Regions from separate parts of the Mesobacillus sp. MER 48 genome, predicted to be linked through region 1. Evidence: riboswitches for the same ligand, from Rfam matches in the RefSeq annotation. Region 1 holds a riboswitch; each other region holds the start of a gene.
The links. Region 1 has a riboswitch for cyclic di-GMP ahead of M3593_RS15915 (DUF5667 domain-containing protein). Riboswitches for the same ligand answer to the same signal wherever they lie in the genome.

Region 1 (6,372 bases):
ACGCTGTTGGCAAAATGGCTGATGTGATTCGGAATGAAGCTGACTTTAATACATACTTCTCGATTTTTGCATGGAGCGACCAGGCGTTAGCGGATGAATTGAAGAATAAGTGGGAGGGTTCCTATAATGATATGGAAGGAACCTTGACTGGATTTGATGTGAAAGGTTTGTTCGATTCGGATTTCTGGAACCAGTGGTGGTCCGCGAGTGTGGATATGACAGGGAGGACTGCTTCGCAAACCAGTGTGAACAATCCTAACACACGCTGGAACAATCCCGCACCAGTCTATGCGGATGCAGAAATACGCAAACTTCACAGTAAAACCATGCTGATTGACGCCGATACAAACAGTGACCCTACTGTCATCGTCGGATCGACGAACTGGAGCAACAATGGAAACAATGTTAATGACGAAAACATGCTGATCATTCACGATGCAGCAGTTACGAACCAATTTCTTCAGGAATTCAATGCCCGTTACGTCCAGGCTGGCGGAGTATTGCAGTAGTTTGAGTACAGCATGAGCAAGGAAGAGTTACATCATACAAGAAGGCAAAACGAGTGAAATCGTTTTGCCTTCTTTTTATTTCACTGCCTGTGGAGCAGGGGTGATGGACATTTGCTTTTCCTGACTTTTCTGCTGAACCGTTTATTTAAAATTATACCAACTTCTCAAGATTCACTCGTTTATGGATCGCAAGCATCACTGGGATGCCGACAGCCATTACGATGAATTCACCTGCGGCTGTTGTCAGCCATGTGAACCAGAACGGCAGCTGGAATGCTAGATTCAATTCAAGCGCAATCAGGAACATCGTGAAGGTGAACACCAGAGTATTCACAAACATCCGGCCGATGATATTCTTGATATATTTTGCAGTGAAAATCGTAATCCATAAAGAAATCACTGACTGGCCAACCCCAAAAACAAGGTCATAAGCGATCATCGGGGAAAAGAGCAGGTTTGTTAAAAACACACCTAATACAATTCCGAAGAAAAATTTTTTGTTAAAAACAATCAGGTGGTTGAACATTTCCGATACGCGGAACTGTACATTGGTAAAGCCGAATGGCTGGATAACTGCGGAAACGGCAATATACAATGCAGCAAGAATCCCGTTTCGGACAATCATTCTCGTATTCATTTTCATCTCTCCTAGTTTTTTTACGTGGGATGGTTACGAACCACGATATTTAAAAGCCAAATTTATATTATATAGGATGAAAGACCTTCTCACAATGGCATTTTTCTAGAATAGCAGTTTGGGACTTGGACTCTGATTAAGATAGGGTTTATCTCAGCTTAAAGTATCTTTGATTTAAAATAATACCTGCGATTGGTATAATTTAATGCAACTGGGAAGGTAAAATGACCTGTAAAAATTGAAGTACCTGGAAAGGGGATATAAAAATGTTTAAAAGAGATATAAAAAAGCATTGGACCGTTCAATATGAAGAGAGGGTCATGCCGCATGTGCAGGCAGGAATGGTACTGAACCCGCAAGACTGGAGGGAACTGGACCCGTTCATTCTAATGGCGGAGGACTGGTTCAAGCGCGGAACCTTTTCCGACCATCCACATCGCGGCTTCCAAACGATTACGTTTGTCATTGACGGCAGACTGGAACATATCGATAATCATGGAGGCCACAGCATCCTGGAGGCAGGGGATATCCAGTACATGAACGCCGGCAGCGGAGCGAGGCATGCCGAGGAGGCGGTGGAAAACGACATTGCCCATACGCTGCAATTATGGCTGAATTTGCCTGGAGAGCTGAAAGGCACAACCACTTCTTATCAGAATGTATATAACGAAGAGGCGCCTGTTGTCCCATTCGATGGCGGCACACTGAAGGTCTACTCAGGAGAAACCGCGGGTGTAAAGGGACCGTTGGAACCATTGGTGCCATTTGCTTTATCTGAAATTCGCCTGTCAGAAGGTGCTGAATTCACATATGAGCTTCCAGAGACACATAATGCGTTCCTTTATGTACTTTCAGGTGAACTTGAAGCTGGTGAAAGCAAGACCAACCTAAAGAAATCTTCAGCAGCAACTTTAACTTACAATGATGTTGGCAAAGGCTTAAGCGCCCTATCTTTGAAAGCGAATAAGCGCTCAAGAGTTTTGGTTTACTCTGGCCAGCCAATCAAAGAGGAAGTCGTTGCATACGGTCCATTCGTCATGAATTCAATGGAAGAAATCCGCCAGGCATACCGGGATTACCAGGAAGGGAAATTTGGCGGGGAAGCGAAGTAGCTGTGGTGCAAACTTTAAAAATTTTTATTTATTTTTTCGTGTCGAATAAGTATGATAAAAGTAGAATTAAAATCCGATAAAGGCAAATCCAGGGAAACCTGGGGACGCAAAACTACAGGGGCTAAAGTCATGACCATGCCAGCCAGTTGCCGAAGGTTCACATAGTCGATTTATGTGTGCTGCTCTTCGGACAGCACTTTTTTGATTTTAATTCCAATATATTAGTGGGGGAAATTGGAATGAAAAAGTTTTTCGCATCAACAATTTTGATCGGGTTGCTTGCTTTTGGTACGGGAGTATCCGCAGAGGAAGTTATTGAAACTGCAGATCCCGGAACGACACCAGACGAGTTTTTATTTACGTTTGATCAATTATTTGAAGAATTGAAGCTTTTAATTACCTTTGATGATGAAAAGGAAGCCGAGCTGCTTTTAGAGTTTGCGAACGAGAGGCTGGCTGAGGCGGCAGCTATGTCAGAGGAGGAAAAGACAGAATTCGTACAAGAGGCGTTAAAAGATTATTTAGAAACGCTTGAGGAAGCGCAAGAGAAGGTCACGGAGGTCATTGTTGAAGACGGGACCGATTCCGATGGAGAAGACCGGCTGACAGAAGAGTTGGAAAATGCAGCTGATCTTGAGGAAGGGCTTACCGAAGAACTCGAAGATGAATTGAAGGAAGAAGTTGAAGAAGCAACAGAACAAGCAAAGATCGTTGCTAACGTGGTAAAGGATCTTGATCAGGATAGGGTAGCCCAGCTGCGTGAGCAGGAGTTGGGTTATGGACAAATCGCACAAATCTTCTGGCTTGCAGAGGCAGCTGGCAAGACAGTGGAAGAGATTGCCGTTTTATATACAGAGGAAAAGGTTGGTTTTGGAAAGGCAGCCAAGCAGCTGGGTGTCCATCCTTCACAGTTGAAAGGACTGGCAGCAGGTAAAAAAGAATCTTCAGTCGATGAAGAGACTGATGCAGATGATAGTGGTGAAATTTCAGAAGATGAAGGCTCCTTAGAAGCAGAACAGCCTGAAGAAGAAATGGAAACTGAGGAAGGAAATGTGGAGACTGAATCGGCTGACCAGCAAGTTAATATTGCAGCCGCTACAGTTGCCGGCACGGTATCGAAAACGACTGCTTCAAAAGTAGAAGAAAAGAAAGTAAATGCAGAAAAGAAGGCGGAAGAAGCCGCTGTGAAGGCTGCTGAGAAGAAAGCTGAAGCTAAAAAGAAAGCGGAAGAACAAAAGCGCGAAGCAGAAAAGAAGGCTGAAGAAAAGCAAAAAGAAGAATCAGCAAAAGCTGAAGAGAAGCGTAAGGAAGAAATGAAAAAAGCTGAAGAGAAGCGTAAAGAAGAAGCGAAAAAAGCTGAAGAGAAGCGTAAAGAGGCAGTAAAAGAAACAAAGAAGAATAAAGAAAAGCAAGAAGATGACGAAGTGGAAGACGACGAGCAGGAAGATGATGACAGCCACGGTAATCCAAACAATGAAAAAGAGAAGAAAAACGGAAAGTAAGTTTACAGGTACTATTCGATAGAGGAAACCGATCCGCTTAGAATATTTGACTGTATTCAAGTTTTTATGTACGATGATAGTATCAAAATGAATAGTTCTCCTAAAGGGGAGTAGCTTTTACAACAGAGTCGTCATTCCGGAGGTCACTCCCGGCTTTGTTGGCAACAATCGTTGTTAGCAAGACCTTTGCCAAATATGGTGAAGGTCTTTTATTGTTTTCTTACCTTCACCAGGGCAGGTGAAGGTTTTTTTATTATATTTTCGGTTGCGCTAAAGCCGTTCCGTAGTATATAGCCCGAAAAAGCTCCCATAGGAAGATTTGAGTCACATAAAAAGGGAATATGTGCCCGGAAAAGTGCGAACGTGAGGATTTAGGTCACATAAAAAGGAAATATGTGCCCGAAAAAGCGCCGGTAGGAAGATTTGGGTCACATAAAAAGGGAATATGTTCCCGGAAAAGCGCCCACAGGAAGATTTGGGTCACATAAAAAGGGTATATGTGCCCGAAAAAGTGCCCACAGGAAGATTTGGGTCACATAAAAAGGGAATATGTGCCCAAAAAAGCGCCGGCAGGAAGATTTGGGTCACATAAAAAGGGAATATGTTCCCGGAAAAGTGCCCACAGGAAGATTTGGGTCACATAAAGAGAGAATATGTGTCTGAAAAAGTGCCCAGGAAGAATTAGGGGAAAAATATTTGATAATGGCACCTTTTTAGAAACGACACAGAAGCATTTGCGAACTGTTAACATAAATTGAAATATCGGAGTGTAACGCTATTGAAGTGAACATCTTATACAGATGAATGGTAATAAAAGTGAATTGACCATAATAGGGTCCACGCACGATGAATCTAAAAAAGTTAACGTTATGGAGGAACAGCATGTTATTAAGAAAGTATATGTCACTGCTAGGAGTAGGCTCCGCCCAGATCGACCTTATTTTAAAGAAGGATGTTCTGACCCCAGGAGATTCTGTGCATGGGAAGTTTTTGATCAAGGGCGGGACGGTTGCACAGGAACTGCAGCAAATTGAATGTATTCTTGTCATGGTTGATTTAAAGACAGAACAGGAAGAGACACTGGATAAGGTCTTAATCGATGTAGAGACAAGGATTCAGCCTGACGGGGATGATGTGGTTCCATTTACTTTCCAGCTTCCGACTGATGTTCCCCCCTCCAACAAGCATATTTCTTATCACTTTAAAACAAAGCTTGTATTCAAGCAGGGAATAGAAAGCTGGGATGAAGACATGATTAAGGTCGTGAAAAAATGAACTGAGACGCGGAGATTAAGTGGGATTAAGTATATTAAGTATATTAAGAAAGGGGCAGGGAGCATGAACCAATACGAACATCTGGCAAAAAGTGTTGTTTATTCAGTACGGGGATCAAAAATGGTTTTGGTTCATAAAGACCCAAGACTTAAGCTGATTGGAGAGGGCAGAAGTGCTTTCGCGTTCCTGATTAAAGGCACGGATTTGGTTTTGAAAGTTTTCTTTCCACAGTTTTGCAAGATTGCCGCAGAAGAGGCAGCAGTATATCAGCAGCTTGCAGGAAGCAGGTTTTTCCCTAAGCTTCATGAATCAGGAAGTAATTATCTGGTTATCGACTTTGTCCGTGGGTTGACGCTCTATCAATGTCTGGTAAATGGAATACCGATTTCTCCGGGTCATATTGAGGAAGTCGATCATGCCCTTAATCTGGCCAGGGGAAAAGGTCTCAACCCGTCCGACATCCATCTGAGGAACATCCTCATCACACCTGAAAATGACATCAAGCTTATTGACGTGGCAAGATTTCGGCAGACGAAGGAATGCTCTCAATGGAAGGACTTAAAGACGGCCTTTTATAAATTTTATCGCCATGAGCGATTTCCTAAAAAGTTGCCTGAACCAGCAATGGATTTAATTGCATTTTTCTATAAAAAAGGATTGCTTCCAACTATTAACTAATAATGGCAGCAATCCTTTTTATAAAACTACATAAAATAACTATAGTGAGAACAGCACCAGGTTCAAAAACTTGTCCTGTATTCCTATCCTGCGTTATGATGGTTTATAACAGTGTAATTTGGAATATTTGAATTTGGATATATAGATGATTATTGTCATAGAACACATGGAGGAATCGTTATGACCAAGGAACTGCAAGCCTTAGGAGAAGCCATTATTAGCAGGAAGAATCAAATCGCAAAGTCTGTACATGAAGACAGATATTCTGACAGGGTCTTAACTGAAGCACAGAAATATGACTTTGGTAAAATTGAACAGCAAATTCTTGAAGTCAGGGCAAATTTTGTTGGACTGTTCGGGGAAGCTTTAATTGAGCATGAAGAACCGAAGATCGTGTTCGAAAAACTTACAAACTGGGGAAAAGAAACCGGTGAATATATTTATAAGCTAGGTGCCTCTCTTGATGAAGCATTAAAAGATACCACCTATTATCGTGAACATATTTGGAAAGTAATTAGGGAAGAAGCAAAGGATATGCCTGCTTCTGTCTTCTTTGATGTATTGGATGTTATTGACCCATTGATGGATCATGCGATTTACAGCTTCAGCCTGACATTTGTTGAAGCACATCAACAGAGTCTTGAAAATGCCAAAACGGC
Region 2 (6,372 bases), on a different contig from region 1:
AGATGCTTTTGCAGCGGCACTTGAACAGAACAAAGTGTCAATCGACAGGATCAGGGAGGACATTCACATGTATCTCCTTGCTGAAAAAATGATTAAACCTTCTATCAAAGTGACGGAAGAAGAAATGAAAACATACTTCGAGGAAAATAAAGAAAGTTTTGATCAAAAAGAACAAGTAAAAGCAAGCCATATCTTAGTCGAAGATGAGGCAACGGCAAAGAAAGTCAAGAAAGAGCTGGACAGTGGCAAAGACTTTGCTGAATTAGCCAAAGAATATTCCACGGATGCAAGCAATGCAGCTAAAGGAGGAGACCTCGGCTATTTCGGAAAGGGAGAGATGGCGAAAGAATTCGAGGAGGCAGCCTTCGGAATGAAAGTGGGGGAAGTCAGTGCCCCGATAAAAACAGACTTTGGCTACCATATCATTAAAGTTGCCGATAAAAAAGCGGCAAAGACGGCGGTATTCGAGGATCATAAGAAAGAAATCAAGGAATCTTTATTCGACCAAAAAATCCAGACTGAATATCCAAACTGGCTTGAAAAGAAAAAGGCAGATTACAAAATTAAAAGAAATCTATAGTTTTGAAGGAACCTCTGCAGCTTTGCAGGGGTTTTTGTATTTTATTCTTGCAGAAGGAGTTTCTTATACGATAAAATGTTTACTTAAGGAAACTTTTTAGGGTAAATGCATATATTGTTAGGGTAAAGGGATTCTTGCATCTTGAAAGTTTACCAAAGGAAACATTTTAGTGTAAGACTATTTTTCGAACTGTTGAATGGATTCATTCAGGTAACAGACATAGACGATGAATTCCCGTTGGGTCAGCACAAATATCGATTTTAAAAGGAGAATATCAATGACAGAGGAGATTTTATTTGCTTTCGGTTTGACATTATTTGCAGGCCTTGCCACAGGAATTGGCAGTGTCCTTGCTTTTTTTACATCACGGACGAATACAAAATTCCTTTCGCTGGCTCTTGGATTTTCAGCCGGGGTCATGATCTATGTATCGATGATTGAAATCTTTGTCAAAGCCAAGGATGCTCTCGTTTCGGCGATGGGCGTGCAATTGGGAAACTGGGCGACCGTGGGCGGTTTTTTCGCGGGAATTGTATTGATTGCCTTAATTGATAAGTTCATACCGAAGCAGGGAAATCCTCATGAACTGAAGAAAGTTGAGGATATGAACATCTCCAATAAACCTTCCAACGACGCAGCTTTATTGAAAATGGGTACATTCACTGCGCTTGCGATTGGAATTCACAATTTTCCGGAGGGAATTGCAACCTTCACCTCCGCAATCCAGGATCCTGCATTAGGTGTTGCCATTGCGATTGCCATTGCCATCCATAACATTCCGGAGGGAATCGCCGTTTCCGTGCCAGTCTATTTCGCGACCGGAGATAAAAAGAAAGCTTTCAAGCTATCATTTTTGTCCGGGTTATCAGAGCCGATCGGCGCACTGGCGGCTTACCTGTTCCTGATGCCATTCTTGAACGATATTATGTTCGGCGTCATTTTTGCCGCGGTTGCCGGAATCATGGTCTTCATTTCACTTGATGAACTGTTGCCCGCCGCGAAAAAATACGATGAATCACACCTCGCGATTTATGGGTTGGTAGCCGGTATGGCGGTCATGGCTGTGAGTTTGTTGTTGTTTATATAAATAATTGCCATAAAAGCCAGCAAATCAGCTGGTTTTTATTATAGTTTTTTACATAAAAAGAAAATTTACCAAAAATTCATTGAAATCAAACTGTGACTAATATAGTATTAAACATGAGCAAAAAGTAACAAAAAACGACAAAAATTGTCAACGATAATGGCAAACACGACTAAAGTCGCGGACGCAAAGCCACGGGTCTAAGGCAGGAATGCTATGATAGCCGGGTTGCCGAATTGAAAAGAAACTTATCAGCTTCTTTTTGGCAACGGTACCCGTATGTATTGGGCGCGTTGACAGAAAGGAGTTTTTTTAGTTTATTTCAATAAAAACAGTGTGAGAGGAGAAGTTATGAAAACTCGAATATTAAATGTAGGATTAATTTTTTTCTTAATACTATCTTCATTAAGTCCGATATTTCCAAGCACGATCGCTACAGCAGAAGCCACTGGCCAGTTAAAAATAGAAGGCAGTTTAGCTGACTGGATATTTGACCAGCAAACAAACCAAATTTATGCCGTAACTGCAGAAGGAAATCTTCAAATTTTATCCGCTGCTACTTTGCAATTGGAAAAGTCAGTTTCATTGCAAGGCAGGCCTTCTGATATTAAAAAGGTAAACAACGAATTGTATATTGCATTGCCAGATACTAAGAAAATTGTTGTCTTCGATCTAACTACAACTGAAATTACAGAAGAATATATTACTACACTTGGTGCTCCGTATAGGATCGAAATTACCGGTGATAAGCTGTTTTATGTTGAGGAAGATCAAGATTCGCGTCTTTATGAATATAATCTTACTACTTTTCTAGATAAAGAGATTACTATCCAGGGAGATACATATTCTTCTTTCCATGAGCCAGACTTAATATTGAATAACGAAAAGGATACTTTATATATTGCTGAATCAGGCATATCAGGTTCGACAATTGAGGCGATATCAACCACTGATTATTCATTAAAGTCAGAAATGACATATGATGATAGCTATGGTTTTAGTTATCCAGAAAGAAATCTAATTCTTGATGGGAATGATATATTTTTCGCAGGCAGAAAGCTGGATTCACTTAATCTAGGTAATATTCACGGTTCATACCTTGAAGATCCAGAATCTGAAACTGCGGCTAAAATCCTCGGAACAGATGAGAATTTTGTATATACGAAATCAGGTGTTTTTAAAAGGGATACGTATCAAAAAGTTCATTCATTTTCCTTTAAGGTGGAAGAACTTTTAGTCGGGAATGGCGAGCTTTATTTGTACAATGTCACTGACGGCACAATCCAGAAATCAACTGCTTCTTTTACGGCTCCTGCAGCTCAATTCAATGAACCTGTAAACAATAAACTATCATTGCCACCCCTTCAAGATTGGGTAATGGATGAGGCGAACAAGAAGATATACGCAATTTCAAAGCATGATAATTTGCTGCTTTATATCAACTCTGAAACATTGGAAGTAGAACACGCCAGGTTCATTGGTTCAATGCCAACTGATATTGACCGTGTTGGAAATCAGTTGTACATTGCAAATTATGGTGGTACGAATATCTCTGTTACTGGCTTGAATCATGGGGATAGTATCAGTACAGTGACTACTACCCAGTCACCATACAATATTGCAACAGACGGAACAGATTTATATTATGTACCTGAAGATCAACATGTGAAAATCTATCATGTTGATTTAACAACACAGACAGAAAGTCAAGTAGGTTCAGACACATACTTTGAAGCTGATATTGAATTCGATTCTGTTAATAATCGTCTTTATTTAGGTGAATCAGGCAGTTCTGGATCAAATTTATACATCCTGAATCCCCAAGATGGTTCCGTGGTTGCGGAAGATGGCTTAGGATTTTCATATCCATCAAGGAAAGTCATTGTGGATAACAACGACATTTTTTATGCTGAGCACCAGTTAGGCAATCCTGGTATTGCCGAAAGGAAATGGAATTATCAGTTTGAGATATTGAATGTAAATGATTCCTATGTTTTTACTGAAGAGGGAATCTATAACCGGGCTGATCACCGCAAGGTCTATGGTTATCCTGAAGCTGCGGAAGTACAATTTATTGAAATGGATCAGGCAGGCCAAATATTCATCTATCTCTCTAACAAACAAGCATTATATCGATTCGAATCTCTCACCGCTTTAAAAGAGCAGCTAGTAAAAAATCTTCAGGTTGGATTCAATCCGGAAGATGCATTTCAGTTGAGTTGGGATACGGCAACAGGAGATGGATATTACCTTTACTCAAAAAAATCAACAGAAACATCATTTGATAAGCTGGACGACTCTTTAATAATAAATAACTCATATGTACTTACTGACATGCAATTGAAAAGTATGTACGGAGAAACCGTTACCTTTGGAGTTAAATCATTATTTGGAGGAGCCCATTCTCCTCAAATGAATACTGTTCCATTTACATTTGAAATACCAGTACCTGAAAATTTCACTGCAGATATGACAGAAGGAACACTTAACTTCAATTGGGATTCCGTAAGGTTAATGGATGGGTACAATCTTTACTACTACACAGAATCAGATCCAACCGTGAAGAAACTAAATGAGTCACTCGTTTCAACTAATTCATACAAACTAACAAGTGAGTTATTTAACCAGTGGAGCGGGGAAACAGTTTATTTTGCTGTCGCTTCATCAGTTAATGGGAAGGAATCAGACAAATCGAATGTTTTCGAATACAAATTTCCTATTTTGCCACCGGCGAATTTTACTGGAGAATTCTTTGAATTAGGGTTTTTGAGACTTGAGTGGGATGCAGTATCGAATATTGATGGATATAGCATCTATTATCATATGGACTCAAATCCTGCGCCGCAGAAATTGAATGAAGAACTTATTAAAGGAACCTCAGTTCTTATTCCGATAGAAAACTTCAAAAGCTGGGCAGGGAAGAAAATCTACTTTACTGCTACAGCAACCAAGAATAACGTTGAGTCTAAAAAATCGAATGTATATAGCTATGTTTTTAGTGGAGAAGAGCCTCCAGTTAAAGAAGATCCGATAGAAGTTCCTAAAGATCAAAATGGAGAAGAAAGTGGTACAACCGAAGAAATCGACACAGATCCCTCTGATTCGCAAGAAGACAAGGAAGATTCAGAAGGAAATACAGTGATAGAACATACTCGGACAATTATTATTCCTTCTCTTATTATTAAAGGTGATAATGTAACAGTTTCTGACAATATGGTTAAAAGATTGCCTAACGGTGGTATTCTGAAAATCAATTTAAAAGATGACACCACTTCTATTAAAAATGTTGTTTTTTCTGCAGAACAATTAGAAATCATCAAGAAGACAAATGCGACAGTTTCAATTGAAAAAGGATCAACGACTGTAAATATTCCTGCAGAGATTTTTGAAGGAATCAGTGAAGAAGTTTCGGTCAAAATTCATAAATTGAATACTTTGCCAAATGGAGAAAGTATCCCTGAGGCACTCAGCGAAATTTATGATTTTACGATTAATTACGGTACTGATGTATTAAGCCATTTTTCAAAACCAGTAACGCTTTCTTTCAAAATTGACCCTGAAAAGGTTAAGGATCCAAACCAGGTAAAAGTGTATTATTGGAATCCAGAAAAAGAAGAGTGGGAGGAAATTGGCGGCACATATTATAATGGCGTGATATATGCCGATACAAACCATTTCAGTATTTATACTGTATTTGAAACCTCTGCAACTCAATCTGAACCTGATGAAGGTATTGCACTTCCCAATACAGCAACAAATGTCTACAATAATATTTTATATGGCATGATTTTAATAGTATTGGGTTCTGCCGGTGCTTTTATCTACAGAAAACGACGTACAATATAATTCATGGCGAAGCCTCAACCTGAGGCTTCTTTTTTTGGTGTTAAATGTCGAAAAGTGGTCACTTATTTAGTACTTTAGATATTGGGAAAATTTAAAAATAGAACTTTGTACATGAGACTTTTATGTAAACGTGTATTTTTACCTGATTCGAAAGGCTCAAAAATGAATAGTTTAGCATATTGTCGTTATCAGAATATTTTAAATATAATAGATTCTGTAAAACCCGCAACACCATAAAATGCAGAGGAGTGGTTAGATGAAAAGAAGGAAAGCACTTGGCGCGGCACTACTAAGCATGACAATGGGCTTATCTTTATTCACGGCCGGGGCATTTGGCCAGGCACCAGAGGCACAGGATTCATACCGGGTATTAGTTCAGGGTCCTGCAGCTGAAAAGGCGAAGGCAAAAGATCAATACGGTACCAGATGGGATTTTGGGGCGAATGGTTTTACAACAACGGTTAATGCCAAGCAATACCAGGCACTTTTGAAAAATAAGAATCTAAAAGTAGAGACAGTTCAACAAATGCAGCTGGAAGCGAAACCTGGCGCTGTGGCTCAAGCTACACCTTCCGATCGGACTCCATGGGGAATGGAAGCAATCTATAATGATAGTAATCTTCAGGCTACATCTGGCGGCAGCGGCATCAAGGTAGCGGTTCTGGATACCGGTGTCAATGTTGCTCATACAGACTTAGCCGGCAGTGACGAACAATGTAAGGATTTTACAAACCGCAGAACAGCGTTGGTTAATGGATCTTGTACAGATAAGAACGGCCACGGAACTCATGTTGCAGGTACTGTCCTTGCGCATGGAGGATCTGGCCAGGGGATTTACGGGGTTGCACCTGAAGCAGACCTT
Region 3 (6,372 bases), on a different contig from region 1:
AGCTGAGGCACTAGATGAAGGTGTCAGCAACATTGACATGACTGCTAAAACGAGCACAATAAGAGCTGTACTTGCATTCGTACCATTAGTGCTTGTTGGTGTAGCTAACAAATTCTTCACAGTGAATCTGCCAAAATGGTATCCGAATGGGTTTGATTTTTCAAAGATTGGTCTTGAATCCTATGGTACGGTCCAGATGGCTGGAGTAGTTGGAATCTGGTCCGTTGAACTGGCGTTGATTCTTGGCATCCTGGCTACTCTTTTATATGACTGGAAGAAGGTTACCGGAGGATTTAAAGTTGGAGTCAACACTGCAATAGGCGGTGCCTTGCTTGCATCGATGAATACTGGGGCTGAATACGGTTTTGGCGGAGTCATTTCCTCTCTTCCAGGATTCTCTGTTGTGAGTAAAGGAATTTCAACAACATTCACAGATCCGCTCATCAATGGAGCAGTAACGACTACAACTCTTGCAGGTGTGACTGGATCTGCTTCAGGCGGTATGGGGATTGCTTTGAGTGCAATGGCTGATACTTACATGAAGGCAATCACAGAATTCAATATCCCGCCGGAAGTCATGCACCGTGTCATCTCGATGGCATCAGGCGGAATGGATACACTTCCTCACAACGGTGCAGTTATTACTTTGCTTGCTGTTACCGGATTAACTCATAAACAATCTTATAAAGATATTTTTGCTATTACTGTAATAAAAACATTGGCTGTATTCTTCATTATTGCAGTCTACAAGTTAACTGGACTAGTATAATAATAACAACAAAGGGGGAGCAATTCCCCCTTTCTTAACTTTAATTCGGAAGGGGCAGTAAAAATGGAAAATTCAATTGTGATTGCAAGTGCGGTCAGGACCGCTACAGGAGCTTTTGGCGGAGCTTTTTCAAAGGTATCTGCAGTTGATCTTGGAGCGGCCGCTATTAAGGCTGCATTGGAAAAAGCAAATATTAGTGCTGATTCCGTCGATGAAGTCATCATGGGAAATGTCCTTCAAGCCGGGCTTGGTCAAAATCCGGCACGCCAGGCTGCCATGAGAGCAGGACTTCCAGAGACATGCCCATCCATGACAATCAATAAACTATGCGGCTCAGGTTTGAAGGCCGTTCACCTGGCATATCAGGCAATTGCAGCAGGTGAAGCCGATATCGTTGTCGCTGGCGGAATGGAGAATATGAGCCAGGCGCCTTTCGTTCTCAAAGGTGCGCGTGAAGGCTTCAAAATGGGCGACCAAAAACTCGTTGATACATTGCTTGGCGATGGACTCGTATGTGCATTTAATGACTACCATATGGGTATTACTGCCGAAAACCTTGCCGAAAAATATGAAATCTCGCGCAATGAACAGGACGCTTTCGCAGTCAAGAGCCAGAATCGGGCAGAAGCAGCGATCACTTCCGGACGCTTCAAGGATGAAATCGTCCCTGTAGAAGTGAAACAGCGTAAAGGCGATCCTATTATTGTCAATCAGGATGAGCATCCTAAATTCGGCAGCACTCTTGAAAAGATTGGCAAGTTACGGCCTGCGTTCAAGAAAGACGGAACCGTAACCGCAGCCAATGCTTCTGGAATCAATGATGGCGCAGCTGCAGTTGTGGTGATGAGTGGCAAAAAAGCAAAAGAACTAGGAGTTACTCCACTTGTAACCATCAAGGCGAATGCTTCTGCGGGCGTTGATCCATCCATCATGGGTATTGGGCCTGTTAGCGCTGTTAAGAAAGCCCTTAAGAAAGCGGAAATGGAGTTAACGGATATCGATTTAGTAGAGGCGAATGAGGCATTTGCGGCACAGGCTCTTTCCGTCATGAAGGAACTTGGCATGAGCGAGGAGAATGTAAATGTCAACGGCGGTGCCATTGCGCTTGGCCACCCAATTGGAGCAAGCGGAGCAAGAATTCTAGTCACACTCATCCACGAACTTAAGAAACGAGAACAAAAATACGGACTGGCCACCCTCTGCATAGGCGGCGGAATGGGTGTCGCAACGATCATCGAAAATGTTTAATCAATAGAAAAAGCCTGTGGTCCGCACCACAGGCTTTCATATTTTAGTAGTTATCAAACTACATAATCTTCAGTTAATTTACTGCATGCATTTGATAGATTCTCAAGGCATTCCCTTCTTAGCCTCTCGTCACAGATGAAATCATTCCGAAGCTCTTCTTCCAGCTTCATTTGTATCTGCTGAATTTCTTCCTGGAACCTTTCCCTTTTTTCAACATCTGTTAAATGAAACTCTATCTCCCGTTCAAAGTACTCTACCGTCCCAAACAATACAGTCAACGTTTCCTCCACCTTCCATTCTATTTTTCAAAAATCCTTTTTCCTAAAAACAAAACCTGCCAAAAGGATTATTTTCACTCGTCCTGTCAAGATACTTAAGTTTTATTTATCCTTTCTCACACTCGGCAAACGTGAAATTCAGTTCTTTTTGCATGATTGTGCAGAATGGACCAGGAAGAATAAAAAAAACCCTCCAAAAAAGACGGCGGATTTCCTTTGGCAAACAGTCAACCAATACCATTCACCGATATGTTCTATACTCATCCGATCTTTTATTGGCAACCCGACTATCCTAGCAGCATGGCCTTAGACTCGTGGCTTTGCGTCCTCACCTTTCGATAAGTTTGCCTTTTTCAGTTCTACTTAAAATATAAAACTTTAGAACCATACTTTCAACAAAATTCGCCAATTAATTACAAAGATGAGTCTAATTTCCTATAACTTTGTGATCGCATGAAAGATAGACAACCCTTTCAGGCGCCAACTTTGATTAGCGCATTGTTTTCACAATGTAATATCCCAGCAATCTCTATGTAAAGTTCAGTTGCTAGAATAAAAGGAAGAAGCTTTATTACAGGCGAATGGCAGGAGGATCCTTATGGAACAGCATGTTAAAAAGTCGCTAGATGAATGGAAAGCAGAAATTGAAGAGATTCTTAAAGAAATAGATGCGGAGTATGACGAAGTTAAAAATGAGCTTAAAGTGTATACATATAAATTCAACATCACGAAGCAGGTTGTCCAGTCAACAGTGAATCCGGACCTGAACAGGAAGATTCGCGAATTGTATCATCAGCCATTTGAGGAGAAATTCAATGATTTGAAAGAGTATATCAAGGAGTTGGAAGAAAAAAAGCGGGTCTTCCAGATGTTCACCGATAAAATCGACAAAGTGACAGACAAAGAGGATGCGCCACAGTTAGCTATTGCGCAAACTGAATAAAAAGGAAAGCCTGGCTTTTGGTTGAAAATCTTAGCCAGGCCTTTTTTGTGCTTATTCCTTCCACCATGAATCAAACATGGACGCTGGAACATGCCGTTTATGCTCTGAAGCAAGATATCTGCCCTCAATTTTGGCAGCTGCTGCTTCGTCGATCTGCTTTCCTTCAAGATAATCATCGATTACTTCATAGCTGACGCCAAGTTCGGTTTCATCAGATTGAAGCGGCTTGTTGTCTAAAAGGTCAGCGGTAGGCTCTTTCAGATACAGTCTCGATTCTGCATTCAATGCTTTGAGCAGTTCCCTGCCCTGGCGCTTGTTCAAGCCGGTAAGCGGCAGCAGGTCAGCTCCTCCATCCCCGTATTTTGTGAAAAATCCGGTTACTGCTTCAGCAGCATGGTCTGTCCCAATCACCAGCAAGCCGTCCTGCCCGCCGATAGCATATTGGGTGATCATCCGGATCCTTGCCTTTGCATTTCCTTTGTTAAAGTCTGTCATCTTCTCGCCAATCGCTTCCTCGAACTGGGTATTGAAGGTGTCGACAGCAGGCTGGATATTGAAGGTGATCGTTTGATCCGGCTTGATGAATTCCAGTGCTTTCTGAGCATCATCCTCATCTTTTTGCACCGCATAAGGAAGTCTGACAGCGACGAATTTGGCATCCTTGCCTTCTGACCGCAATTCCTCCGCAGCCATTTGCGCAAGTTTCCCCGCCAGAGTGGAATCCTGGCCGCCGCTGATGCCTAGAACGAACCCTTTCGCCCTTGATGTAAGCAAATATTCCTTCAAAAAATCGATTCTTTTCCTGATTTCTTGCTGGGGATCAATTTGCGGCTGCACATTCAAATCTTCAATTATCTGCTTTTGCAAGCTCATGATAACCCTCCTAATTCACGAAAAACTATTCAAAAAAGAGCATATCCCTTCTAAAGTCCAAAGTCCAGATTTTCGTCAGAAAACCTAACATCCCAATACCAAAAATGCTCATGTTTATTTTACCCATTACCATGGTGGACGTAACATTTTGTCTGCCATGATTTTTTTGCTAGACTATAAACCATAGTATTAACGCGAATTAAATTGGAGGCATTCATAATGGCAACCCATGAAAAGTTCAAAGGCTATTTCGGTACCTATACAAAAGGCAACAGCGAGGGGATCTATTCTTTCACATTGGATGCGGCAAATGGAAAAATCCTTGATGTGGAACCAGCTGCAGCTCTGGAAAACCCTACTTACCTGACAATCAGCGATGACAACCGCTTCCTTTATGCAGTCGCAAAAGAAGGTGATTCCGGAGGAGTTGCAGGCTTCAACATTCTTGACTCCGGAAAATTATCTTTCATCGATTCACAGCTTGCTCCAGGAGCATCTCCCTGCCATGTGAGCGTGAACCCGGAAAACACTCTGCTTTTATCCGCTAATTACCATAAAGGGACTGCAGATTCTTATCTGCTGAACGCTGAAACCGGCAGTATTGAAAATGTGTTATCAAGCGTGGTCCATGAGGGTTCAGGACCGGATGAGCGGCAGGAAAAAGCGCACACGCATTATGCCGGCTTCACTCCTGACGGGAAATATGCGGCAGTGATCGACCTTGGCATCGACCAACTGATCACCTACACCCTGGACAACGGTCAGCTGATTGAAAAGAGTGTATTGAATATTGCACCAGGAAGCGGTCCAAGACATCTTGTTTTCCATCCAAACAACACAATTGCCTATCTGATGACAGAATTCAGCTCTGAGGTGCTTGTCTTAAAATACAATGTTGAAGATGGAAGCTTTGAACAACTTCAGGCAATCACAACCTTGCCAGCAGACTTCACCGAAAACAATCAGGGAAGTGCCATCCATATTTCTTCTGACGGAAACTACATCTACGCTGCCAATCGCGGCCATGACAGTATTGCCGTTTTCAAGGTGGATCCAGAAAGCTTCAAGCTCACCTTTGTTGAACACACTTCAACTGAAGGCAATTGGCCAAGGGATTTTATGCTTGACCCAAGCGAGAAATTCCTGATTGCCGCCAACCAGAATTCCAGCAATGTCACGCTTTATTCTCGTAACACAGAAACAGGCAGATTGACATTATTACAGTCTGATGTGCAAGTCCCGGACCCTGTCTGCGTAAAATTTTTACATTACTAAGGATCGTTCCATAAACAGCCGATACCATGAAAAACAGGCAGGTGCACTTAGCAGCACCTGCCTGTTTTTCTATTTGTCGCTCGGGAAGCTGACACCCATTTGCAATCTGGCTTCATCAAGGATTTTCATGGTGATCCTTGAGTTTTCAAGCGAATTGTTTACCGACTCCAGCTTTCCTTGCTGGATCAATGTAATGAATTCCTCTGCTTCATAAAACATATTATCCTCAAGCTGTTTTACTGACAGATCTTCACTGCTTCCATCACGGTAAAGGATTTCTACGTTTGTAGGAGTGCTGATTTTATCAATCCTGATGCAGCCGTTCTCACCGTGTATTTCAGAAGGGAGTGTTGAATCAGTGATTTTCGAAAACATGATGACAGCATCCATTTCATCATACTTCAAAATCAGGCTTCCTTCCCCATCAACTCCTGACTCAAGTATGTAGCCATTTGCCTGGATAGACTTTGGCTCTCCAAACAAGACAACGAGCGGATAAATGCAGTAAATACCGATATCCATCAGCGAACCTGCCGAGAATTCCGGGTTAAATGCGTTCAGGACGGTACCTTCTTTATATTTGTCATAGCGGGAAGAATACTGGCAATAGCTTGCGAAGTACCTTCTGATTGTGCCAATTTTGCCCAGGTTTTGCTGGACTGCCTTGAAGTTCGGCATCAAGGTCGATTTCAGCGCCTCCATCAAAACAACTTGATTTTCTTTTGCCGCTCGGATCATATCGTTCAGTTCGCGGCTGTTAGACGCGATCGCTTTTTCACAAAGAACATGCTTGCCATTTTCCATTAGCATGATCGCCTGGCTGGCATGCAAAGAATTTGGGCTGGCAAGGTAGACAGCATCAATGGCATCGCTTTTCGCCATCTCTTCCAGGTCTGTAAAAACGGTATCCACTCCGAACTTCCCTGCAAAGTCCGCAGCACGGTCCTCTGAACGGGAATATACTGCAGCCAGCTTAAAATCCTTCT

Region 2: linked by a shared signal. The riboswitch ahead of M3593_RS18740 (YncE family protein) and the one ahead of M3593_RS15915 (DUF5667 domain-containing protein) in region 1 are both predicted to bind cyclic di-GMP.
Region 3: linked by a shared signal. The riboswitch ahead of M3593_RS18575 (hypothetical protein) and the one ahead of M3593_RS15915 (DUF5667 domain-containing protein) in region 1 are both predicted to bind cyclic di-GMP.

The regions. Positions count from the first base shown of each region.
Region 1 is NZ_JAMAUR010000004.1:226,794-233,165, forward strand. It holds gene M3593_RS15900 (phospholipase D-like domain-containing protein) at 1-509, shown strand, start outside; gene M3593_RS15905 (QueT transporter family protein) at 661-1,146, opposite strand; PreQ1 riboswitch class I at 1,152-1,196, opposite strand; gene M3593_RS15910 (pirin family protein) at 1,413-2,258, shown strand; cyclic di-GMP riboswitch class I at 2,330-2,412, shown strand; gene M3593_RS15915 (DUF5667 domain-containing protein) at 2,498-3,760, shown strand; gene M3593_RS15920 (sporulation protein) at 4,643-5,035, shown strand; gene M3593_RS15925 (protein kinase family protein) at 5,099-5,713, shown strand; gene M3593_RS15930 (STAS domain-containing protein) at 5,894-6,372, shown strand, end outside.
Region 2 is NZ_JAMAUR010000006.1:113,588-119,959, forward strand. It holds gene M3593_RS18730 (peptidylprolyl isomerase) at 1-580, shown strand, start outside; gene zupT (zinc transporter ZupT) at 858-1,667, shown strand; cyclic di-GMP riboswitch class I at 1,816-1,900, shown strand; gene M3593_RS18740 (YncE family protein) at 2,016-5,510, shown strand; gene M3593_RS18745 (S8 family peptidase) at 5,767-6,372, shown strand, end outside.
Region 3 is NZ_JAMAUR010000006.1:80,284-86,655, reverse strand. It holds gene M3593_RS18585 (GntP family permease) at 1-769, shown strand, start outside; gene M3593_RS18580 (acetyl-CoA C-acetyltransferase) at 833-2,017, shown strand; gene M3593_RS18575 (hypothetical protein) at 2,071-2,295, opposite strand; cyclic di-GMP riboswitch class I at 2,570-2,654, opposite strand; gene M3593_RS18570 (hypothetical protein) at 2,894-3,238, shown strand; gene nadE (ammonia-dependent NAD(+) synthetase) at 3,290-4,111, opposite strand; gene M3593_RS18560 (lactonase family protein) at 4,331-5,386, shown strand; gene M3593_RS18555 (Gfo/Idh/MocA family protein) at 5,456-6,372, opposite strand, start outside.